4 regions of the Allobosea sp. NPDC055332 genome follow, and region 1 is predicted to be linked to each of the others. Evidence: riboswitches for the same ligand, from Rfam matches in the RefSeq annotation. Region 1 holds a riboswitch; each other region holds the start of a gene.

Region 1 (5,784 bases):
GCTGGCGAGGGTCTTCTCGATCAGCAGGTCGATCGAGAGCGGGTGCTTGAAGCGCCGGAGCGGCACGAGGCGCAAGGTCAGCCCGCTATCGGGCGCGGCCGCCGCCAGTGCCGAGAGGTCGCTGTCGCTGAAGGAGAGGACGACGAGGTCTCCCGGCGGCAAAGCGAGGTCGACGGCGTCTTCGCCGTCGTCGAGCCTCACTTCGCTGGTCGGGAGAAGATGCATCGCATCAGCCGGCGAGCGCCGCTTCCACGGCGGCGCGGTCGAAGCCCTTGAGGCCGATCACCACGAGCCGGCCGTCGCGCGGCTCATTGGCGCCCCAGGCCCGGTCGTAGTGGTGGCCAACGCGCCGGCCGACGCCCTGCACCACGAGCCGCATCGGCTTGCCGGGAATGCCGGCAAAACCCTTGAGGCGCAGCACGCCCTCGGCCTCGGCCGCCTTGGCGACACGGGCGACGAGTTCCTCCGGCGAGCCGGCCTGCGGCAGCGGCAGCGCGACGCTGTCGAAATCGTCGTGGTCGTGATCCTCGCCCTCGCCGTGATGCGAGGGACGCGCCGCCAGATCGGCTTCGGCTGCGGCTCCCAGCCCGATGATCAGCGCCGGCTCGACCTTGCCATGGGCGGTCTCGACCACCTTGATCGCCTTGGGCAGGTGCTGGGCGATCTCGGCCTTGACGCGCTCGCGCCCTTCGGCGTCGACGAGGTCGCTCTTGTTGAGCAGGATCAAGTCGGCGCAGAGGATCTGGTCCTCGAACACCTCCTCCAGCGGGTTGTCGTGATCGACCGCCTGGTCCTGCGCGGCCTGCGCCTTCAGCGCCTCGGGATCGTCGGCGAACTGGCCCTCGGCCACCGCCGGCCCGTCGACCACGGCGATGACGCCGTCGACGGTGACGCGCGAGCGGATCGCCGGCCAGTTGAAGGCCTTGACCAGCGGCTTCGGCAGAGCGAGGCCGGAGGTCTCGATCAGGATGTGCTGCGGCGGGTTTTCCCGGTTCAGCAGCTTTTCCAGCGCCGGCACGAAGTCGTCGGCGACGGTGCAGCAGATGCAACCGTTCGGCAGTTCGACGATGTCGTCCTGCGTGCAGCCTTCGATGCCGCAGCCGGCGATGAAGGAGCCGTCGAAGCCGAGATCGCCGAACTCGTTGACGAGAACGGCGAGGCGCTTGCCGCCGGCGTTCTCGAGCAGATGCCGGACGAGGGTGGTTTTGCCGGCGCCGAGGAAGCCGGTGATGATCGTGCACGGCACCTTGCCGAGCGTCGTGGTCTGGGGAGCGTTCATTCGTTTGATCCTTGTGTGCGCGGCAGGGGAGGCACGCGCGCGACCACGCCCTTGCGGAACGGAGCGGGTCTTTCTTTCCAGGGAACGATGCCGTTAGCGCTGGCGGCGAATTTCTCCGCCCCGCTGACGATCTCGTCGAGATGAAGACCGGCGTCGAGATCGCCGATCAGATAGGTCCACTTGCCCTCGGCCGCGAGCGCGATCGTGCAGGGCCGCTTGCAGACGGAGAGGCATTCGACCGGGATGACGGCGATGCCGCTGCCGGCCATGCGCTCGGAGAGCGCTGCCGCAAGGCCGATGCCGGGTTGGTCATAGCCTTCCGGCAGATCCTCGCGCTGGCGCCGGCAGACGGTGCAGACATGGATGGTGCAGCCCGGTTCCTGCCGGACTTGCGTCGCGAAAGCGAGATCGCCTTCGAGCATCAAAACGCCTCCTTGGGCTGGCGCGGCCGTGGTCGGCCGCGCGAGGCGTCAGGCGACCGCGGTGGCGGTGCTGCGGCGCGTGGCCCAAGGCCAGAGCACGCCGACGGCAAAGCCGGTGACGAGCCAGAGCGCGGCCTGGATGGCGAGCGAGAGCGCGGCGAAATGCGCGGCGATCTCGGCCGGCACCTTGCTCTCCGGCGCGGCCGGATGCGGCGCACCGATCAGATGCGGCAGCAGTAGCGCCAGTACGGCGAGCGCCCGCGCCCAGGAGGCTTCGACCCGCAGGAAGACGAAGAGCGCGCCGGCGGTGACCACCGCCGTGAGCAGCCACCAGAGCTGGCGGTGCTGCAGTTCGGCCGCGGCGGAGCCCGGCAATTCGGGCGCCAGCCCCATCGCCGGGGCGAGCCCGAAGGCGAGGAAGCCGCAGACGGCCCAGGCCAAGGCCCGGCGCTGGTCGATATGTTCGTTCGCGGCGATCATCCCGGCAAGAAGCAGGGCGGCGAAGCCGATCGCAGTACCGATCGTCACCAGGCTGGTTAAGGCGGTGCGCTGCAGGCCGTCCTGCGGCTTCCATTCATGCTCGCCGGTGTGCTCGGCCCCGGCTTTCGGGTCGTTATGCGCGAGCTGGATGCGGGCCTCGCCCGAGAACGCGGCCTGCACCGGCCCGCTCGGCGCACGCAAAGCCGCCTCATAGGTCTCGGCCTTGAGGATCAGCGGGGTGGTGGTGACGTGCTGGAGCGCCGAGATCAGCAGCCCAGCCAGAAGCCCGGCCAGAATGCTGACCGTGAGAACACGCGTGACCATGTGCTTCCCCTCAATGACAGGGAAAAGCGAGGCCGTGACGGGTGTCGTGCGCCGCGTTGTGGACAGTGGACGAGGCAGCGAAGCCGACGGTGTAGATCAGCACGAAGCCGAGGATCAGCGCGGCAGCGACGGCTTTCGCCCGCTCCGAAACGCTGGCCTGGCTGGTGACGGTAGCCGTATTCATCTGGTTCTCCTTGGCCACCCCACCGGCAGCCTGCTGGACGACATCGAAAGACGGCAGGTCTCCTGGCTCACGGCTTGGTGTCCTGCTCCGCCTTCCCGGGAAACCCAGTGGCCGATGGCGCAGGACGCGCCGCTTACAGTTGCGGGGGCAGCCGCGGTCCTTCACCGCGTTCCCTTTTCACCTCGTTGTCGAGGCACCGTCATCGACGATCATTAGCCACAGGCGCGGTGCTGTGCAATGCACGATGATCCTTGAAAGCGAATGGTAGACATGACCCTCCCTCCGCTCACCCTCGTCCTTGGCGGCGCCCGTTCCGGCAAGAGCCGTCATGCCGAGGCGCTGATCGAGGCTCTGCCGGCGCCCTGGACCTATATCGCCACCGCCCAGGCCTATGACGACGAGATGCGCGCCCGCATCGCCGAGCATCGCGCCAGGCGCTCGCGCGACTGGCTGACGGTCGATGCGCCGGTCGCGCTGCCCGAGGCGATCCGCAATGCGCGTGTCGGGCAACCCATCCTGGTTGACTGTCTGACGCTCTGGCTGACCAATCTGCTGCTGGCCGAGCGCGACATCGCGATCGCGACCGGCGAGCTCGTGGCGGCTTGCCGCGAGGCGAGTGCGCCGGTGGTACTGGTCTCCAACGAGGTCGGCCTCGGCATCGTGCCGGACAATGCGCTCGCCCGGCGCTTTCGCGACGAGGCCGGCCGCCTGCATCAGCGGCTTGCGGCGCAGGCCGGGCGCGTGGTCTTCATGGTCGCCGGATTGCCGATGCAGGTGAAGTGACGCGATGACGAACGAGGCCGAGGACGCCGCCCGCCACAAGGCGAAGATGGAAAAGCGCAAGGCGGTGCAGGACGCCAAGGTCGCCGGCAAGGCGCTGGAAAAGGGCCTGCTGATCGTCAACACCGGCCCGGGCAAGGGCAAGTCGACCGCCGCCTTCGGCCTGATCCTGCGCGCGCTCGGCCATGGCTGGCGCATCGGCGTCGTACAGTTCATCAAGGGCGCGTGGTCGACCGGCGAGCGCAAGGCGCTGGACGCCTTCGGCGACCAGGTCTCCTGGCATTCCATGGGCGAGGGCTTCACCTGGGAGACGCAGGACAAGGCCCGCGACATCGCCGCCGCGACGCGAGCGTTCGAGAAAGCCAGGGAGTTGATGGCGGATGAGAGCATCCGGCTCCTGGTGCTGGACGAGCTCAACATCGCCCTGCGCTACGATTACCTGCCGCTGGCCGAGGTGGTGGCGGTGCTGCAGGCCCGCCGACCCGACCTCCACATCGTCGTCACTGGCCGCAACGCCAAGCCGGAGCTGATCGAGGCCGCCGATCTGGTCACCGAGATGACGCTGGTGAAGCATCATTTCGCCGCCGGCGTGAAGGCGCAGGAGGGGATCGAGTTCTAGAGGGCGAGCGCAGCCGCGCTTCCAATTCCTGCCAGCCCCCAGAGCAGCAGGCAGGCGCGCCGGTAGAGGGCGAGCGCCCGTCGGATATCTGCGGCGGTTGCTTCCGCCCGGCCATCGCCCATCCAGCCATCCTCGACCCTGACCGCACCGTAGATGCGTGGGCCGGCCAATCGCAGGCCGAGGGCACCCGCCATCGCCGCTTCCGGCCAGCCGGCATTGGGCGAGCGGTGGCGTCCGGCATCACGGCGAACCGCGCGCCAGGCCGCGCCGGCATCGGCCTGCCGGTCGAGCGCCGCGGCGGCAGTCAGTAGCAAGGCGGTCAGCCGCGAAGCCGGCAGATTGACGAGATCGTCGAGCCGCGCCGCCGCCCAGCCGAAGGCGAGGTATCGCGGCGATTTGTGGCCGATCATCGAATCGGCGGTGTTGATCGCCTTGTAGAGCGCCCCGCCCGGCAGGCCGCCGAGGCCGAGCCAGAAGGCCGGCGCGACGATGCCGTCGGAAAAATTCTCGGAGAGGCTCTCGATCGCGGCGCGGGCGACGCCGGCTTTGTCGAGGCTCTCCGGATCACGACCAACGATCATCGCGACCGCCTCGCGCCCGCCGGTGAGGCCGCCTTGCTCCAGTCCCTCAGCGACGCGGGCGACATGCTCGTGCAGGCTGCGCTGGGCGAGCAGAGACGAGGCCAGGAATGCCAGTGGCAGCAGGGCGAACGGTGCAGCGAGGCGACAGAGCGCGACCAGCCCAAGCGAAACTGCGAGCGTCACCCCAAGCAGAATCAGGAGCGCAGCGACGCCGGCCATTCGCCGCATCGCGAAGCTCATGGCTTCGCGGTTGAGGCTGCGGTCCAGCCAGCCGATCAGCGCGCCGATCCAGGTGACGGGATGGCCGATCCATGCGAACAGGCGCGCCGGATAGCCGATCGCCGCCTCGATCAGGAGGGCGGCGAGGAGGAGCGGCAGGCTTGCGGAGAGCGACATGGCGGCTGGGGAGACGAAGGAAGCGATCTGGCATGGCGGCGATCTCGCCACGGCCCAGGCGCTGTTTCCGCAGGCGCCAAAACCCTGGATCGATCTCTCGACCGGTATCAACCCGATCCCCTATCCGCTTCCGGAGCTGCCGTTAAGCCTGTGGCAACGCCTGCCGGGCAAGGCGGAGGAGTCGGCGCTGCTGTCAGCGGCCCGCAAGGCCTACCGGATTCGCGCTGAAAGCGGCATCGTCGCGGCGCCCGGCACGCAGATCCTGATCGAATTGCTGCCGCGTCTGGTCCCGGCCGCGAATGTCGCCGTGCTTGGGCCGACCTATGGCGAGCATGCGCCGGCCTGGCGCAAGGCGGGAGCGACGGTGCGCGAGATCGATGATTTCGTCGAAGCCGGCGATGCCAATGTCGTCGTGCTGGTCAACCCGAACAATCCGGACGGGCGCATCGTTGCACAGGAAACGCTGGTCAGGCTGGCCGGTGCGCTCGCGGCGCAAGGCGGCCTGCTGGTGGTCGATGAGGCCTTTGCCGACTTTGCGCCCGAGATGAGCCTGTTGCCGATCCTGCCGAAGGGGGCGTTGGTGTTGCGCTCCTTCGGCAAGGCCTATGGGCTGGCGGGCCTCAGGCTCGGCTTCGCGGTCGGTGAGACGCACTTTACCGACGCCTTGCAGGTGATGCTCGGCCCCTGGGCCGTGGCGGGGCCAGCGCTGCATGTCGGAG
Region 2 (5,784 bases), on a different contig from region 1:
GTCGCAGACAACGCGCCCGTTGGGGGATCGTCTAACGGTAGGACCCCAGACTCTGACTCTGGTTGTCTAGGTTCGAATCCTAGTCCCCCAGCCACTTTCCGGTGGCGCCAAGAAGCCAAATAGCGTCAAGCGTTGCCATCGTCGGGGCGATTGCCTCGGCCGCCAGGACGCTTCCGCCCTGGCCGCAGCGAAATTGCGATCGAAAGCCGGCGCCGCTAGCGCGACGCGCGGATCAGCTCTTTGTCGCCGTCAGCACGAACATCGGCACGTCGCCGGGATAGGGCGAGGCCGGGAACAGATGCTGCCAGCTTCGCGCCGGGCCGAAGCCGGCTTCGCTCAGCATCGCCCTGGCATCGTCTTCGGTCAGCCCGTCATGGCGCGGCAGGCTGGCGGTGAGCGCGTCCGGATAGGTCGATCGGTATTGCGGTGCGATCGACCAGAGCCCGTCGGAGACAAGCACCCGCCCACCCGCGCGCAGGACAAGGTGGGCCTTGCGCAGCGCTGCCATCGGCTCGGGCAGCGTCCAGAGCACATTGCGCAGGGTCACGATGTCCGCCGAACCTGGGGCGAACGAAGCCTCCTCGATCAGGGCCTGTTCGAAGGCGACGTCGAGTCCGGAGGCCGCGGCGGCCTGCCGAGCAACGATAAGCATCCCGGCCGAGCCGTCGCAGGCCCGCACGCGATGTCCCAGCGATGCGGCGATCAACGCACAGGCGCCGGTACCGGTACCGAGATCGACGACGTCCTTCGCCTCCTCGGCTTCGAAGGCGGTTGCGAGGACGTCGCGCCAGAGCGAAGCTTGGGCGACATGCGAAGCGACGCCGTCGAAAGCCGGCGCGCGCCGGGTCCAGTAATCGGAAACCTGGGTCTGTGCCTCGGCCGGCTTCATGACTGCCTCCGTTCCGGTTCGATCAGATATTCGATGTGCCGGCGTCCCGACGCGCCCTGACGAATCGAGACTGCGACGCCAAAAATGCGCTGGATCGCCTCGGCGGTCAGCACCTCGTCCGGTGCCCCGGCCGCCTGCAGCCGCCCTTCGTGCAGCAGCGCGATCTCGTCGCAGAACATCGCCGCGAGGTTGAGGTCGTGCAGCGCCATGATGCAGGTGATGCCGAGGCGGCGGACCAGGCTCAGGATCGAGAGCTGGTGCTGGATGTCGAGATGGTTGGTCGGCTCGTCCAGGATGAGCTCGCTCGGTTCCTGCGCCAGCGCGCGGGCGATATGGACCCGCTGGCGCTCGCCGCCTGAGAGCGTGTGCCAGAACTGGTCGTGCCGCTCGCTGAGCCCGACCCTTGCGAGCGCCTCGTTCACGGCCGCCTCGTCGGCGTCGCTCCAGGAGGCGAGCGCGGCGCGATGCGGTGTGCGGCCGAGACGGACGACGTCGCAGACGGAGAGCTGGATCTCTGTCGTCGCCTGCTGCTCGACGAAGGCCAGGCGCCGGGCGAGCTCGCGGCGCGGCACGGCAGCGATATTGCGCTCGTCGAGGGTGACGACGCCGCTCGCGACATTGCGCAGGCGGCAGAGCAATCGCAGCAGGCTCGACTTGCCCGAGCCGTTCGGCCCGATCAGGCCGAGCACCCGGCCGGGTGCCGCCTGCAGCGTCACCCCGTCGACGATCATCCGGCCGGCTGCGCCCCAGCGCACCTCACGCGTGGCGAGCGTCATGCCGGCCGCCTTGCCCGATAGAGGATGAGCGCAAAGACCGGCGCCCCGAACAGCGCCGTCACCACGCCGATCGGCAGGATCTGCTGCGGGATCAGCACGCGCGACAGGATGTCGGCGAGGATCATGAAGATCGCGCCGACAACGAGGCAGGCCGGCAGCAGACGGGCATGGCCGGAGCCGACCAGGAAACGGGCGGCATGGGGGATGATCAAACCGACGAAGCCGACCGTGCCGACAATCGAGACCATCACTGCGGTCATCACGGCGGTTGTCGCGAAGAGCACGACCTTGACCCGCGTCACCGCGACGCCGAGTGAGGCGGCGGCATCGACGCCGAAGGCGAAGGCGTCGAGTGCCTTGGCGTGCAGCATGCAGATGCCGAAGCCGATGAAGGCGACCGGCGCCGCGATCCACAGATCCGGCCAGCGCACGCCGCCGAAATTCCCGAGCAGCCAGAACATCACGCCGCGTGCCTGTTCGGCGCTGGCCATCGTCGTGACGATCGTCGCCGTCGCCGCATTGAAGAGCTGCGAGGTGGCGACGCCGGCAAGAATGACACGATCGCTCGCCCCGCCCGCACCCGTCGCCAGCAGGGCGACCACGGCAAGCGCGGCGCAGGAGCCGATGAAGGCGCCGGCCGAGAGCGTCAGCGCGGTGCCGCCAATGCCGACGCCGAGGATCAGCACCGCGACGGCGCCGGTCGAGGCGCCAGCGGAGATGCCGAGAACATAGGGCTCTGCCAGCGGGTTGCGCAGCAGCGCCTGCAGGATCGCGCCCGAGAGCGCGAGCGCGCCGCCGCAGAGCCCGGCCATCAGCGCCCGGCTCAGGCGATAATCGAAGATCACGCCCTGCTGGATCGCGCTCACCGGAAAATCGAGCTTGAACAGCCCGTTGCCGAGCGCCCGCAGCGCGGTGCCCAGAGGAATGCGCATCTCGCCGATCGTCACCGCCAGCGCCACCGAGATGGTGAGCGCGACGAGCGAGGCCAGCGCGATCGCGATCCGCGCCGGCCAGTTCGGGCCGTGGGCGGCGTGGCTCAAGGGGAAAGGCCGAAGCCGGAGATCGCCTTGGCGAGCGTCTCGATGCCGTCGACCGTGTCGAGCCCGGCGCGGGTCGCACCGACATCGAGGATCACGATCCGGTTGTTCTTCACCGCATCGAGCTTGCTGGCGACGGGATCGGTCTTCAGGAAATCGAGCTTCTTCTCGATATCGTCGGCCGGGAAGCGGCGGCGATCCATCTTCACCGTGACGATCACCGCCGGGTTGGCGCCGGCGATGCTCTCCCAGCCGACCAGCGGCCATTCCTCATTGGTGCTGATGATGTTGCGGGCGCCGAGCTTCGACAGGATATAGGCCGGCACGCCGTTCTTACCGGCCATGAAACCGTCGCCCTTGATGTCGCGGCTGGAGAACCAGACCACGACCGGCACGTCCCTGGCCTTGAGGCTGGCGACGGCCGCGACCGCCTTGTCCTCGCGCGCTTTCAGCTCGGCGACGAGCGTCTCGGCCCGCTCGGCGACGTCGAAGATCTGCCCGAATTCGCGGATGTTGCGATAGACCAGCTCCATCGTGAACATCTGGGTGCGCACGCCGTCGCCCGCGCCGGAATTGTCCTTGCCGATGCAATCGGTCGGCGAGACATAGGTCGGTACCTTCACCCCCGCGAACTGGGCGCGCTTGCCGACGATGCCGTTCGGCCCGACATGCCATTCGAACATCGCGGTGACGAGGTCGGGTTCCTGCGCCAGCACCGCCTCGAAGCTCGGATCATTGTCCGCGAGGCGCTTCACCTTGGCGTTGACCGCTTCATAGGGTTTTGCGACCGGCGAGAACCACACCGCCGTGCCGACGACACGGTCGCCGAGGCCGAGTGCGTAGAGGATCTCGGTCTGGGTCTGGCCGATCGCGACGACGCGCTTGGGCGGAGCGGTAAAGGTCACGCTTTCGCGGCAATTCTCAAGGGTCAGCGGGTATTGCGTCGGTGCGGCGCAGGCCGCGCCCGCGGCGAGGAAGCCGAGGAGCCCGGCGATCGGCAGGCGGAGACGGCGAGCGAACTGGTGCGGGGTCGGCACAGAAGCAACCTTGATTGTTACAATGTTGCATTTCTGATAGGACTGGCTGCGCTCAGCCGTCAAGGTCTCCGCGATGGCGCGGGCGGCAATCTGCATGAACATGGATTTCATCGCTCCCCGAGATGACGAACGAGGAGCTGCGCAGGGGCGTGGATGGATGGAGGCCAAGGCCGCCATCGACACACAGCTCCGGAACACCCCGTCCGAAAGACGTCTTCGACGACCGGGGCAGGTCTCCTGGCTCGCGGGTCGATGCCGGTTCCGCCCGGCCTTCCCGGCGCCAGATGCGCCAGTGGACGATGGACAGAGAGCTCGCCGCTTACAGTTGCGGGGGCAGCCTCGGCTTCGGCGCTGGGCGCCCCACCGAATTCCCTCTTAGCTCCGGGGGACAGCCCGGAGAACCTCGATCGCGGCTCAACCTATAGGGCCGGGCCGAACCGTCAAGCGCCGCTGGTGATCGCCGTCGTGACGCCGGTGTCGGGGATCGCAAGGTCCTGGCCGTGTTTCGGGCGGTTGCCAGGCCAGGAGCGAGCCGCCCCGCAAGCCAGCTGGATCGTCGCGAACCGGCCTCTCCGGATGACGATGATGGTCCGGCCTCACCGCGATCGACGGCGAGGTCGGCCGGAGCCAAAGCTCAGCAGGATCGGCACTCGAACGGGCTGATCCGGGCCTGGCCCTGCAGGACGACGATCCGCTCCGCGACGCCATTGGGTTTGACGCGGATCACCCCGTCATCGGCGCATTCGTCGAGGAAATAGGCGGGGAGCCCGGCACGAAGGGCCTTCTCGATCGATTGCTTACGAAACTGCTTCAGCTTCTCGGTATCCATGGCGAAGCTCCGTTGCGCGATGCGGCGAGGGCCCCTTTCGAGTAGCGATTTGGGTAGTCTCGTGGCCTGTTCAAGCCCTGGCCGTCTTGACGGAGCCGTCATCGGCGCCACGGCGAGGCGATCTTCGGCGCCGATCGATCTCCTGTGAACTGTCGCGCTCGGCTCAGTGCGGATCGATCGGCGCGGTCGGCAGTGCGAGCTCGCGCTCGATCCAGGCGGCGAGCCTGAACAGGTCCGCTTCGCGCCGGCCATGCGACAAAATCTGGATGCCGATCGGCAGGCCTTCCGGCGAGAAGCCGATCGGGATTGCGATCGCCGGAAGCCCGGTCAGCGACCAGATCGCGGTGATCGAGATCCAGTCGAGATAGTCCTGCATCGGCCGGCCTTCGATCTCGGTCGGGAACAGCGTTTGCGCCGGGAAGGGCAGGACCTGTGTTGCCGGGCAGACCAGGAAGTCGTGCTCGTCGAGGAGATCGACGGTGCGGCGGTAGAGTTCGCTGCGATAGCGATTGGCCGCGACGATCGCCGCTCCGGATTGATCGCGGCCGCGAACGAGATCGGCCATCACCGGCGCCGGGAACTGCTCGCGATGGGTATCGAGCAGGGGCTCCCAGGTCGCGAAGAAGCCTTCGCCGCGCAGCGCCCGAAACGCGTCCATCGCTCCGGCCACCGAGGGAGCGCCGCGATGGACGATGGTTCCGGCCTTTTCCAGCAGCACCGCGAAACGGTCCAGGGCATTCCGGATCGCCGGAGCGATAGGTAGCTCGCCGAGATCGGCGGACAGGGCGACCCGGGCCGGTCGCCTCGGGTCCTGCGCGGCGGCGAGGAAGAGCGGCTCGTGCGATGGACTGGTCAGGAAGTCGCCGGGATCGAAGCCGGTCATCGCGTCGAAGAACAGCGCAAGATCGGCGACGTCGCGCGCCATCGGTCCTTCGACGGCGATGGTGTCGAACGGATCGGCGAGGCGCTTGCGCGGAATACGCCCGGGGGTGGGGCGCAAACCCGTGACGTTGCAGAAGGCCGCGGGGATACGCAGGCTGCCGCCATAATCGTTGCCATGCGCCAGCCAGGCTTCGCCGGTCGCCAGCGCGACGGCCGCGCCGCCGGAGGAGCCGCCGCAGGTGAGGCGGATGTCGTAAGGGTTACGCGTCGTGCCGTGGACGCTGTTGGTGGTCTGCGCACCGCCGAGCTCCGACAGGTTCGACTTGCCGAGCAC
Region 3 (5,784 bases), on a different contig from region 1:
CTCGGCTTCGACGGCGAGCGCTCGCGCCAGCAGCACCCGCATGCGCTCGCCACCCGAGAGGCTACCCAGGTTGCGCTCGCGGAAGGCGCTGGAATCGGTGGCGGCAAAGGCGTTGCTGATGGCGGTGTGGTCGGCTTCGGTCAGGTCGGCGAAGGGGCGCCGATGCGGCAGGCGGCCGAGCGCGACGACGGCTTCCGCCCGCATCTGCCATTGCACGCTGCCGCCCTGGGCGAGGAAGGCGAGCCGCTGCGCGAGAGCGCGGCGCCCCAGCGCTCTTGCCGGCTTGCCATCATAGAGAACTTTACCTGCCGTTGGCGGCAGCAGGTCGGCGAGGATGCGCAGCAAGGTCGTCTTGCCGGCGCCGTTCGCGCCAATCAGGCCGACGAGCTCGCCGGGGCGCAGGGCAAGGTCGATCCCGGCGAGGATCGGCTTGCCGTCGAAGGTGATCGCGATGCCGTTCGCTTCGATACGCATCACGCCTCCCGCCGCAGGCGTTGGATCAGGCTGAACAGGAAGGGCGCCCCGATCAAAGCGGTGACGACGCCGAGCTTGAGCTCGGGCCGGATCGGCATCAGCCGCAGTGCCGTGTCGGCGGCGAGCAGCAGGATCGCGCCGCCGAAGCCGCTGACCAGCAGCAATCGGCCAGGCTTGTGGCCGACCAGCGGGCGTAAGAGATGCGGCACGACGAGCCCGACGAAGCCGATCGCTCCGGTGACGGCGACGGCGCTGCCGACCGCGAGCGCTGCGCCGCCGATCAATCGCACCCGCAGCCAGGTCAGGTCGAAGCCGAGGCTGCGCGCGGTGTCCTCGCCGAGCGTGAGCCCGTCGAGCGCCGGCGCGCTGGAGAGAAGCAGGATCCAACCTGCCAGCATCAGCGGCAGCACGAGCCAGACATGGATCAGGCTGCGATCGGCGAGCGAGCCCATCAGCCAGAACACGATCTCCAGTGCGGCATAGGGATTGGGCGCGAGGTTGAGCGCGAGCGACGTCATCGCTCCGGCGAAGCTGTTGATCGCGACGCCGGCGAGGATCAGCGTCATCGTGCCGGCACCGCGGCCATTGAGCGCAAAGAGCAACAGTACCGCCAGCAGCGCCCCGGCGATGCCGCCGAGCGGCAGGGCCAGCGCGAAGGCGCCGGCGAAGCCGGAATAGAACACGGTGACGGCGCCGAGGGCGGCTGCGCTTGAGATGCCGACGATGCCGGGCTCGGCCAGCGGATTGCGCAGCAGCCCCTGCATGGCCGCGCCGGCGAGGCCGAGGCTGAAGCCGACGAGCGCACCGAGGATGGCGCGCGGCAGGCGCAGTTCGACCAGCACGAGCGCGGGCAGGCTCTGGCGGCCGGCGAGCCAGTCGCCGAGCGCGGCGAAGAGGTCGAGCCGTGCATAGCCGACGGCGAGCGAGAGCGCCGCCATGGCGAGCGTCGCAGCGGCCAGCAGGGTGACGAGCCGCCAATAGGACATCCGGTCGGATGCGGGGGAGGGCACGGCCAAGGCGCTCATGGTTTGGGTCCGGCAGAGGTTGGCGCGGCCGCGTCGAGCAGCAGTTCGATCGCGTCGATCACCGCCGGACCGGCGCAGGTCCAGAGCTTCGCGGGCAGGGCGACGAGCTTCAGCCGGTCGCCGAGGCGGGCTAGGACAGGGTGATGCAGGATCTCGTGGGCCAGCGAGGGCGGGCTGTCCGGCGTGGTGTTGAGGATCAGGATGTCGGCCTTGCCGAGCGCGACGGTTTCAAGCGCGATCTGGCCGTAATTGTCGATGCCGAGCTCGGCGGCGAGGTTGGTCAGCCCCGCCGCCGTCAGGATCTCGTCGACGAGCGAGCCGCGCCCGGTGGTGAAGCCGTTCGGACGCAGTACGATCGCGCGCGGATGCGCCGGGCGAGGGCGGTCGGCCAGTGCCGCGAGGCGGGCATCGATCCCGGCGATCAGGGCTTCGCCGTTCTGCTGCTCGCCGAGCAGCTTGGCCATGTCGCGGATTTGCTGGCGCATTTCGGCGAGGTTGCTCGGCACGCCGAACTCGCGGACCGGCACCCCGACGCGCTTCAGCAGCGCGACGGTCGCGCGCGTCGTATAGGCGCCGGCGATGACGAGATCGGGCTTCAGCGCCAGCACCTCCTCGACCAGCCCGTGATTGGCCGGGATCGTCAGGGCGCGCGCAGCCATGTTGGCGTTGCGCGGATCCTGCGACAGCCAGGTCACCGAGGCGACGTGCTTCGGTGACGCCAGCCGCAGCACCAGCTCGTCGGTGCACATGTTGAGCGAGACGATGCGCTGCGGCTTGGCCGGCGCATCGTCCGCATGGGCGGAGCCGCCGAACGTTGTCAGCCAGAGGCCGAGCGCGAGGGCGGCCCGTCGCCTCACAGGTTCACCCTGATCCCGCCGAAGGCGCCGAGGCCCGGCACCAGGAAGCCTGTCGGGTTTTCCCAGCGCCTGTCGAACAGATTGTCGACGCGGCCGAAGACGGTATAGCGCTCGTCGACCTTGTATTCGGCGGCGAGATTGACGATCGCTGCACCTGGCGCGCGCAGCCGCGAGACCGAGAAGTCGCGGTTGCCGTCCATCCAGGAGCTGACATAGATCAGTGTCGCAGACAGGGTGAGTTTCTCCATCGGCATCCAGCTCGCGGTCAGGCTCGCCTTGTGGCGCGGCCGGCGCAGCAGCTCCCAGCGTGAAACCTCGTCCTTCGCCAGCGTGAAGGTGTAGTCGCCGCGAACCTTGAACTGCGGCGTCAATTCGAGCGCGGCGAAGGCCTCGACGCCCTTGGTCGTGGCGCGGCCGACATTGGCGTAGGAATCGCGCGTCAGATTAGTGACGATCAGGTCGTCGATATCGTTGTGGAACCAGGTTGCTCCGAACCGGAAGCGGTTATCGAGCAAGGGCTGCTCGAAGCCGACATCCCAGCCGCGGCTCTTTTCCGGCTTCAGATTGGGATTACCAAAGAAGTTGAAACCCGGCCGGTAGTCGATGAAGAGCTCGGCCAGGGTCGGCGGCTTGAAGCCGGTGCCATAGCTCGCCTTCAGCTTGGTTCCAGTCTGCGGAATGATATAGGCCGGTGCGATGCGGTAGGTGGTATAGCCGCCATAACTGTCGTCATGATCGTGCCGGACGTTCGCCGCCAGGAAGAAGCTGTCGGCGATATTGGCCTGGTATTCCAGGAAGGCGCCCTTGTTGCCATTCGAGGCGGTGAGGCTCGGCGTGTCGAGCCGCTCGCGCTCGTATTGCAGGCCCATGATCAGGCTGTGACCCTTGGCGAGCTCGAGGTCGCCGCGCCAGTCAAACTTCACGCGCTCGCCGAGATTTTCCGCGGGCAGCCCGAGCTGGCCGAAGCCGTTCGGGCTGCGATAGCTGCGATCCTGATTCGAATAGGAGACGCCGAAGCGGTTGATGAAGCGCCCGTCCAGCGGATCCCAGACAGCCTCGCCGCGCGTGAAGGCCTGCGCATAGTTCAAGCGCGAGCGGAAGGGCGTCGGCTGGCCCGGGAAACCCATGTCATAGGTCGAGAGGAATTGCCCGTCGGTGTAGCGGCCGACCCAGTTGAGGCTCAGCGTGTCGCTGAGCGCGACGCCGAGCCGCCCCGAATAGGTATAGGCGTCATAGGTGTTGGGCTTCACCCGAACACCTGGCGGGATCAGCTTCGAGGGCACGGAATCGGTCGAGTCGCTGCGCATATGCGCGACGTTGAAGGCGTAGTTGAAGCGGTCATCGCCACCGCTGAAACCGGCCGACTGGTTGAAGGTGCCGTGCGAGCCGGCCTCGACCGTGGCGGTCACCTTGGGCGGGCCTTCGCCGTGCTTGCTGGTGATCGAGATGACGCCGCCGAGCGCATTGGCGCCGTAGAGCCCGCTCTGCGGGCCGCGCAGCACCTCGATCCGCTCGATATCGTTGGTCAGCATCGACCCGAAATCGAAGGAGCGGTTCGGCGTCGAGGGATCGTTCGCCTCGATGCCGTCGATCAGCACCTTGACATGGTTGGAGTTGGTGCCGCGCATGAAGACCGAGGTCTGTCCGCCCGGCCCGCCGATCTGGACGATGTTGAGGCCGGGCACGGCGGCGAGCGCCTGCGGCAGGGTACGGCGCTGCTGGCGCTCGATCTCCTGGGAGGTGACGACGGTGACGGAGCTGGCGATCTCCCTCGCCGGGGTCGGCACGCCGGTCGGACTGACGACGAGCTCGTCGAGCGCGATCGGCTTTTCGCCCGACTGCGCCAGTGCGGAAAGCGGCGCCAGCAGGATCGAAGTGGTGAGCAGGAAGAGGGCAAGGGGCGAACGCCCGCTCCTGGCGGGCTTTGGCAAACGGAACACGGGAAACCTCGGCGGGTAACGTCAGTGGCACGTCACCGCGAACGAGATGTCCCCACCCGCTCCCGAAACCGGGCGCGCGCGGTTCTACCACCCATCAGCGCACCCCGGCCGATGTGTTCGCGTGTGACCACGGCTGACGGCAGGTCTCCTGGCTCGCGGGTCGCTGCCCTTCGCCGCCTTCCCAGGGCCGAGGTCCCAGTGGCGTATGGCGAAAGGCTCGCCGCTTACAGTTGCGGGGGCAGCCGCAGCATGAGATGGCCAAGCCATCCGCACTGCGTTCCCTTTTGATCCCGTGAGGGAACCGTCGCGTTCACGAGTAGGGCGGAAATGCGGCGGGGTCAATTCGCCCACTGTCTTCGCGGCAGGGCTTATTCGGCCGCCTTGAGTGCGCGTTTCCGCGGGATCTTCCCGGCTGGAGCCGGCGGTTCCGCATAAGGTGCGAGGATCGCCATGATGTCGCGCTCACGCGGCTTGGCCTCCGCCACGAGCGCACGCTCCGCCACAGAGTCGAGATGGTGATGCATCAGTTTCATCACACTCTCGCTGTCGCCGCTCGCGAGCGCCTCGATCAGCAGGCGATGCTCGTTGACGCCGCATTCCGAGGAGTGCGGCCGGCTGTACAGCGACAGGATCAGGCAGCAGCGATAGGCGAGCTCGCTGACATAGCGGATGAGGATCGGGCTCTCCGTCATCTTAGCGAGCAGGATGTGGAATTCGGTCGCGAGCCGGATCGAGATCGCATCGGCACCGCCGCGAGCCGCATCCTCGGCGTCGACATGGGCGCGCAAGGTCGCCAGCTGCGCCTTGCTCAGCCGGCCGGCGAGCTGGCGCACGACGAGTCGCTCGAGCTCGATGCGGATGTCGAAGGTGTCGCGCGCTTCCTGCCAGCTCGGCGTCGCCACCACGGCGGTGCGGTTGCGGCGCAATTCGACCAGCCCTTCGGCGGCGAGCTGGCCGAGCGCATGGCGCGCGAGCGTGCGGCTGACGCCGAAGCGCTCACCCAGCGCGTCTTCCGGCAATGTCGCGCCGGGTTCGAGCGCCCGCTCGATGATGGCGCGACGCAGCGCCCGGCAGATCATTCCGGCCTTGTCCGATGTGCCGCTTCCGGCCTCGTCGCGCGCCATTGCCGATATCCACGATTGAAGACCGTCCCGTCTTAGCGTCTGGGCCGCAGGGTCCGCAATCCGTGAACCGGCGCAATAAAATCCGGGTTGCCTCGTCAGAAGCTGTAGGCCGCTTTCACCTTCACCAGATGCTGGCTGAAATTGGTGATGTCGAGATCTCCCGGCTGGCCCTTGGCCTTGCCGGCGATCTGGACGTTGTAGGCTGCCGAGATGGCGAACTGCTTGGTCGCCTGCCAGAAGATGCCGGGGCCGGCGAAGGTGGCGTAGCCGGCCTCCTTGCCGAAGCCGAGCTCGCTGTGGCGACGCTGATGGCGGACTTCGCCGCTGAGATAGAGCCCGTCGAGCATTTGCCAGGCGAGCGAGC
Region 4 (5,784 bases), on a different contig from region 1:
TCGCATAGGTCCGGCGCAGCGCCTCGCGGGCCGGCTCGTCGAGATCCAGAACGAGGCAGGGCTCGTCGATCTGCACCCATTCGGCGCCGTTGGCCGAGAGCCGGCGCAGCGCGTCGATATAGACCGGCAGCAATTCGCCAAGCAGCGAGAGCGGATTAAAGGCCGGATCCTTGGCCTTGCCGAGCTTCAGGAAGGTGACTGGGCCGAGCAGCACCGGGCGGGTCTCATAGCCGAGCGCCTTGGCTTCGCGATATTCCTCGACCGGCTTCAGCGAGGCGAGCTCGAAGCGCTGTCCGGCTGCGAACTCTGGCACCATGTAGTGATAGTTGGTGTCGAACCACTTGGTCATCTCCTGCGCCGGGACGCCGTGATGATGGTCGTGGTCGTGATGAGCGTGGCCACAGGAGGTGTGCGCCTCGACATCGCCCTGCGAGCTGCGGGCCATGGCGAAATAGATGCCGAGCGGCACCGGGCCGCCCTTCCAGCCGTAGATCGCCGGGATCGCCCCGACCATGACGCTGGTGTCGAGCACCTGATCGTAGAAGGAGAAGTCGTTCGACGGGATCACCGTGATCCCTTGCGCCTTCTGGCGTGCCCAGTTGGCGGCGCGCAGGCCGGCCGCGGTTTCAAGCAGAGACTGCTCGTCTGACTTTCCGGCCCAGAAGCTTTCGAGCGCGGTCTTGAGCTCGCGGCGCGGACCGATGCGCGGTGTGCCGAGAGTGGCGACATGTACTGATTGAGACATAGGCTTAACCCCAACAAGTTGGGGGCAAAGGCCAAAGCGGACGCGGGACGAAGACCGGCCGAACGCAAGTCCGGGCGGAGCCGCCAAGCGCACCACCGGGACACCCCGCCCGAGGACGTTCATGGTGTCGGGGCAGGTCTCCTGGCTCACGGGTCGTCGCTTGTGCCCGTCTTCCCAAGGCTGGAGAGCCTCAGTGACATCGGGGGGCAGCAAGCTCGCCGCTGACAGTTGCGGGGGCAGCGCCGGCATCACACCGGCTTCCCTCTTAGCTCCGATGCGGCAAGCCGTGCCGGAGAACCTCGACGCTTGATCATGGCGCGCCAATCGCCAGTCGTCAATAATAAATATAAAGACATCTTTATGTCTCCATGTTCATACCTTTCTCGAACGCTGAGGCCGAGATGTCCTCGCTTTCCACATGCGGTCGAGGAAACCCGCGCGCACGACCAGTTGACAGCGCATGTGCTCATAGCACTAAATCTGGTGGTCGATGGTCTCTCGAATCGCAAGATCGAGAGCTAAGAGGGAAGCCGGTGAGAGACCGGCGCTGCCCCCGCAACTGTCAGCGGTGAGTTCGCGTCCATTCGAGTCACTGAGGCCTTCGGGCTTTGGGAAGACGGACGCGAGCGGTGACCCGTGAGCCAGGAGACCTGCCGCGACCCTAGTTTACGTCCTCGGGCGGGGTGTCCCGGTGGTGCGCTTGGCAGGTCGCGGCCTTGGGTTGCCGCGCGCCTTCTCGACGCAACCGCTCGGCCTTTGCCCTCAACATCTTGGGGTTGATGCCGATGTCTCTGTCTCTCGAAGCGGAACGGCCAACGGCCGCCTTGCCGGTTACCGCTGCGCCGCAAAAATCGGTCGCGAACGAGCCCGGCTATCAGATCATTCGCCGCAATGGCGCGGTGACGCCATTCGATCCGGCGAAGATCGCGGTGGCCCTCACCAAGGCCTTCCTCGCGGTAGAGGGTTCGAGCGCTGCCGCCTCGCGCCGAATCCACGATGTCGTCGCCGAGCTGACCGAGCAGGTCGTTGCCGGGCTGACGCGCCGGGCCGCCTCTGGCCGCACATTCCATATCGAAGACGTGCAGGACCAGGTCGAGCTGGCGCTGATGCGGGGCGAGCACCACAAGGTCGCCCGCGCTTATGTGCTCTATCGCGCCGAGCGGGCGCAGGAGCGGGCGAAGGCGCAGGCCGAAGCAAAGCCTGCAGTTGCCGCGGCTCCCTCCCTGCAGATGAAGCTCGCCGACGGGACCTTCGTTCCGCTCGATGCTGCCCGCCTCGACAAGGTCGTACGCGAGGCCTGCGTCGATCTCGACGGCGTTTCTCCCGAGCCGGTCCTCACCGAGGCGCGCCGCAACCTCTATGACGGTATCTCGCTCGACGAATTGGCGCTGGCGCCGATCCTCGCCGCCCGCACGCTGATCGAGAGCGAGCCTAACTATTCGAAAGTTTCGGCCCGCCTCTTGCTCGACAAGCTCCGGCGTGAGGCGCTGAGCTTCGCCTACGGCCAAGCCGAACAGGCGACGCAAGCCGAGATGGCCGGCCGTTATGGCGAGTATTTCGAGGCCTATCTGAAGGTGGGCATCGAGAACGAACTGATCGACCCCGAGCTCGGCCGCTTCGACATCGCCCGCATCGCCGCGGCGCTGAAGCCGGAGCGCGACCTGCAGTTCGACTATCTCGGCTTCCAGACGCTCTACGACCGCTATTTCCTGCATGTCCGCGGCAACCGCTTCGAGCTGCCGCAGGCCTTCTTCATGCGCGTCGCCATGGGCCTCGCCATCCGCGAGATCGACCGTGAGGGCAGGGCGATCGAGTTCTACGACCTGTTGTCGTCCTTCGACTTCATGGCCTCGACGCCGACCCTGTTCAATTCGGGCACGCTGCGGCCGCAGCTCTCCTCCTGCTTCCTGACCACGGTCGCCGACGATCTCGACGGCATCTTCAAGGCGGTGAAGGACAACGCGCTGCTCGCCAAATATTCCGGTGGTCTCGGCAATGACTGGACGCCGGTGCGCGGTCTCGGCGCCCATATCAAGGGCACCAATGGCGAGAGCCAGGGCGTCGTGCCGTTCCTGAAGGTCGCGAACGACACCGCGATTGCGGTCAACCAGGGCGGCAAGCGCAAGGGTGCGGTCTGCGCCTATCTCGAGACCTGGCATGTCGACATCGAGGAGTTTCTCGACCTCCGAAAGAACACCGGCGACGATCGTCGCCGCACCCATGACATGAACACGGCGAACTGGATTCCCGACCTGTTCATGCAACGCGTCGAGGCCGGCGGTGACTGGACCCTGTTCTCACCTGACGAGGTGCCCGACCTGCACGACCTCTACGGCAAGCCGTTCAAGGACGCCTATGAGGGCTATGAGGCGAAGGCGGCTCGCGGCCAGATCAAGGTCTTCAAGCGGATCAAGGCGCTCGATCTCTGGCGGCGCATGCTGACCATGCTGTTCGAGACCGGCCACCCCTGGATCACCTTCAAGGACGCCTGCAATCTGCGCTCGCCGCAGCAGCATGCCGGCGTGGTGCATTCCTCCAACCTCTGCACCGAGATCACACTCAACACCTCGGCCGACGAGGTCGCGGTCTGCAATCTGGGTTCCGTGAACCTCGCTGCGCACGTTTCGGCGCTGGGACTTGATCAGGCGCGGCTCCAGCGGACCGTGACGACCGCGATGCGGATGCTCGACAATGTCGTCGACATCAATTTCTACACCATCCCCGAAGCGCGCCGTTCGAACCTGCGCCATCGCCCGGTCGGTCTCGGCATCATGGGCTTCCAGGACGCGCTGCAGAGCTTACGCCTGCCGACGGCATCGGAGGAGGCCATCGCCTTCGCCGACAGCTCGATGGAGGCAATCAGCTTCCATGCGATCTCGGCCTCGGTCGATCTTGCCGCCGAGCGCGGCCGCTATCCGAGCTTCGAGGGCTCGCTCTGGTCGAAGGGCATCCTGCCGATCGACTCGCTCGACATCCTCTCGGAAGCGCGTGACGGGGATGTCGAGCTCGACCGCTCAGCGACGCTGGATTGGGAGAGCCTGCGTCAGCGGGTGAAGACCACCGGCATGCGCAACTCGAACTGCATGGCGATCGCGCCGACCGCGACGATCTCCAACATCGTCGGCGTTTCGCAGTCGATCGAACCGTCCTATAGCCAGCTCTACGTCAAGGCGAACATGTCGGGCGACTTCACCGTGATGAATGCCGGGCTGGTCCACGACCTGAAGGCGCGCGGTCTCTGGGACGAGGTCATGGTCTCGGACCTGAAGTACTACGATGGCAAGGTCAGTCAGATCGACCGCGTGCCCGATGATCTCAAGGCGCTCTACGCCACCTCATTCGAGATTCCGACCGAGTGGCTGATCCGCGCCGCCGCGCGCCGGCAGAAGTGGATCGATCAGGGCCAGTCGCTCAATCTCTATATGGCCCAGCCCTCCGGCCGGAAGCTCGACGAGGCCTATCGGCTGGCCTGGCGGCTCGGGCTGAAGACGACCTACTATCTGCGCGCGCTGTCGGCGACCCATGTCGAGAAGTCGACGCTGAAGGGCACGGACGGCAAGCTCAATGCGGTCTCCGCTACCGCGCCGGTCGCCGCGAAGGCGGCTGCGCCGATCATCGTCGATATCCCTCTTGAGAACGGCATGGCCGTCCCGAATGCCTGCTCGATCGACGATCCGACCTGCGAGGCGTGTCAGTAGTCCACCTCTTCCCCGGCGCCTTTGACCGTCATGGTCGGGCTTGTCCCGACCATCCACGTCTTCGCTTCGCTGACAGCGTGCGATGTTCAAGACGTGGATGCTCGCCACAAGGGCGAGCATGACGGGGAGGGCTGATCTGCCTCATTCTATCGAACGGAACACCCCATGCTCGACTGGTCCGATACCAAGCCGGCGAACCCGGCGAATCCCACCATCCTCACCAACACCACACCCGCTGCGGACGCTACCGGCCTCGGCGAGATCGACCGCAATGGCGGGCGCGTCAGCGTCGACGATAAGCGTATGATCAATGCCCGCGCCGACGTGAACCAGCTCCTGCCGCTCAAATACAAATGGGCCTGGGAGAAGTACCTCTCCGGCTGCAACAATCACTGGATGCCGACCGAGGTCTCGATGCAGGCCGACATCGCGCTGTGGAAGTCGAAGGACGGTTTGACCGAGGACGAGCGGCGCATGCTCAAGCGCAATCTCGGCTTCTTCGCTGCTTCGGAATCGCTCGTCGCCAACAACATCGTGCTGGCGATCTACCGCCACCTCACCAACCCGGAATGCCGGCAATACCTGCTCCGCCAGGCCTTCGAGGAGGCGATCCACACCCACACCTTCCAGTACATCGTCGAGAGCCTCGGCCTCGACGAGGGCGAGCTGTTCAACATGTACCGCGAGGTGCCCTCGATCACCGACAAGGCGGCCTGGGCGCTGAAGCACACGCAGAGCATCGAGAATCCGGAGTTCCGGACCGGGACGCCCGAGAACGACCAGGCCCTGCTGCGCGATCTGATCACCTTCTATGCGATCTTCGAGGGCATGTGGTTCTACACCGGCTTCGCGCAGATTCTCTCGCTCGGCCGACGCAACAAGATGGTCGGCATCGCCGAGCAGTACCAGTACATCCTGCGCGACGAGAGCATCCACCTGAACTTCGGCATCGACGTCATCAACCAGATCAAGATCGAGAACCCGCATCTCTGGACCAAAGCCTTCCACGACGAGGTGCGCGGCATGATCCGCGATGCGGCCGAGCTCGAAGCCGCCTATGGCCGCGACACGATGCCGAGGGGCTTCCTCGGGCTGAATGCGGCGCTGTGCGAGCAATACATGCACTTCATCGCCAACCGCCGCTGCGGTCAGCTTGGCCTTGCTCCCGTCTTTGCAGAGACCGAGAACCCGTTCCCCTGGATGTCCGAGGCGATGGACCTGAAGAAGGAGAAGAACTTCTTCGAGACCCGCGTCATCGAGTACCAGAACGGCGGCGCGCTGAGCTGGGAGTAACGGTCCAGATTGCTCCTGCCGCGCAAGATCGTTTGTGCGGCAGACCGC

What was found. A riboswitch is a leader RNA that binds a small molecule or an ion and turns the genes downstream of it on or off. The one in region 1 is predicted to bind cobalamin.
Region 2: it holds a riboswitch for cobalamin, as region 1 does, so the genes downstream of both, ACWIGM_RS16590 (ABC transporter substrate-binding protein) here and ACWIGM_RS28440 (CbtB domain-containing protein) in region 1, are expected to answer to the same signal.
Region 3: it holds a riboswitch for cobalamin, as region 1 does, so the genes downstream of both, ACWIGM_RS24915 (TonB-dependent receptor plug domain-containing protein) here and ACWIGM_RS28440 (CbtB domain-containing protein) in region 1, are expected to answer to the same signal.
Region 4: it holds a riboswitch for cobalamin, as region 1 does, so the genes downstream of both, ACWIGM_RS24700 (ribonucleoside-diphosphate reductase subunit alpha) here and ACWIGM_RS28440 (CbtB domain-containing protein) in region 1, are expected to answer to the same signal.

Annotation. Positions count from the first base shown of each region.
Region 1 is NZ_JBSHMO010000005.1:610,129-615,912, forward strand. It holds gene cobN (cobaltochelatase subunit CobN) at 1-225, opposite strand, end outside; gene cobW (cobalamin biosynthesis protein CobW) at 230-1,279, opposite strand; gene ACWIGM_RS28430 (DUF1636 family protein) at 1,276-1,701, opposite strand; gene ACWIGM_RS28435 (CbtA family protein) at 1,750-2,505, opposite strand; gene ACWIGM_RS28440 (CbtB domain-containing protein) at 2,516-2,689, opposite strand; cobalamin riboswitch at 2,725-2,904, opposite strand; gene cobU (bifunctional adenosylcobinamide kinase/adenosylcobinamide-phosphate guanylyltransferase) at 2,960-3,472, shown strand; gene cobO (cob(I)yrinic acid a,c-diamide adenosyltransferase) at 3,477-4,088, shown strand; gene cbiB (adenosylcobinamide-phosphate synthase CbiB) at 4,085-5,065, opposite strand; gene cobD (threonine-phosphate decarboxylase CobD) at 5,064-5,784, shown strand, end outside.
Region 2 is NZ_JBSHMO010000003.1:46,396-52,179, forward strand. It holds tRNA gene ACWIGM_RS16570 (tRNA-Gln) at 21-94, shown strand; gene ACWIGM_RS16575 (class I SAM-dependent methyltransferase) at 233-889, opposite strand; gene ACWIGM_RS16580 (ABC transporter ATP-binding protein) at 886-1,665, opposite strand; gene ACWIGM_RS16585 (FecCD family ABC transporter permease) at 1,662-2,705, opposite strand; gene ACWIGM_RS16590 (ABC transporter substrate-binding protein) at 2,702-3,841, opposite strand; cobalamin riboswitch at 3,950-4,160, opposite strand; gene ACWIGM_RS16595 (hypothetical protein) at 4,374-4,568, opposite strand; gene ACWIGM_RS16600 (amidase) at 4,732-5,784, opposite strand, start outside.
Region 3 is NZ_JBSHMO010000004.1:706,598-712,381, forward strand. It holds gene ACWIGM_RS24900 (ABC transporter ATP-binding protein) at 1-474, opposite strand, end outside; gene ACWIGM_RS24905 (FecCD family ABC transporter permease) at 474-1,499, opposite strand; gene ACWIGM_RS24910 (ABC transporter substrate-binding protein) at 1,496-2,356, opposite strand; gene ACWIGM_RS24915 (TonB-dependent receptor plug domain-containing protein) at 2,353-4,296, opposite strand; cobalamin riboswitch at 4,418-4,615, opposite strand; gene ACWIGM_RS24920 (GntR family transcriptional regulator) at 4,665-5,420, opposite strand; gene ACWIGM_RS24925 (hypothetical protein) at 5,516-5,784, opposite strand, start outside.
Region 4 is NZ_JBSHMO010000004.1:660,257-666,040, forward strand. It holds gene metE (5-methyltetrahydropteroyltriglutamate--homocysteine S-methyltransferase) at 1-745, opposite strand, end outside; cobalamin riboswitch at 860-1,062, opposite strand; cobalamin riboswitch at 1,219-1,417, shown strand; gene ACWIGM_RS24700 (ribonucleoside-diphosphate reductase subunit alpha) at 1,531-4,443, shown strand; gene ACWIGM_RS24705 (ribonucleotide-diphosphate reductase subunit beta) at 4,609-5,736, shown strand.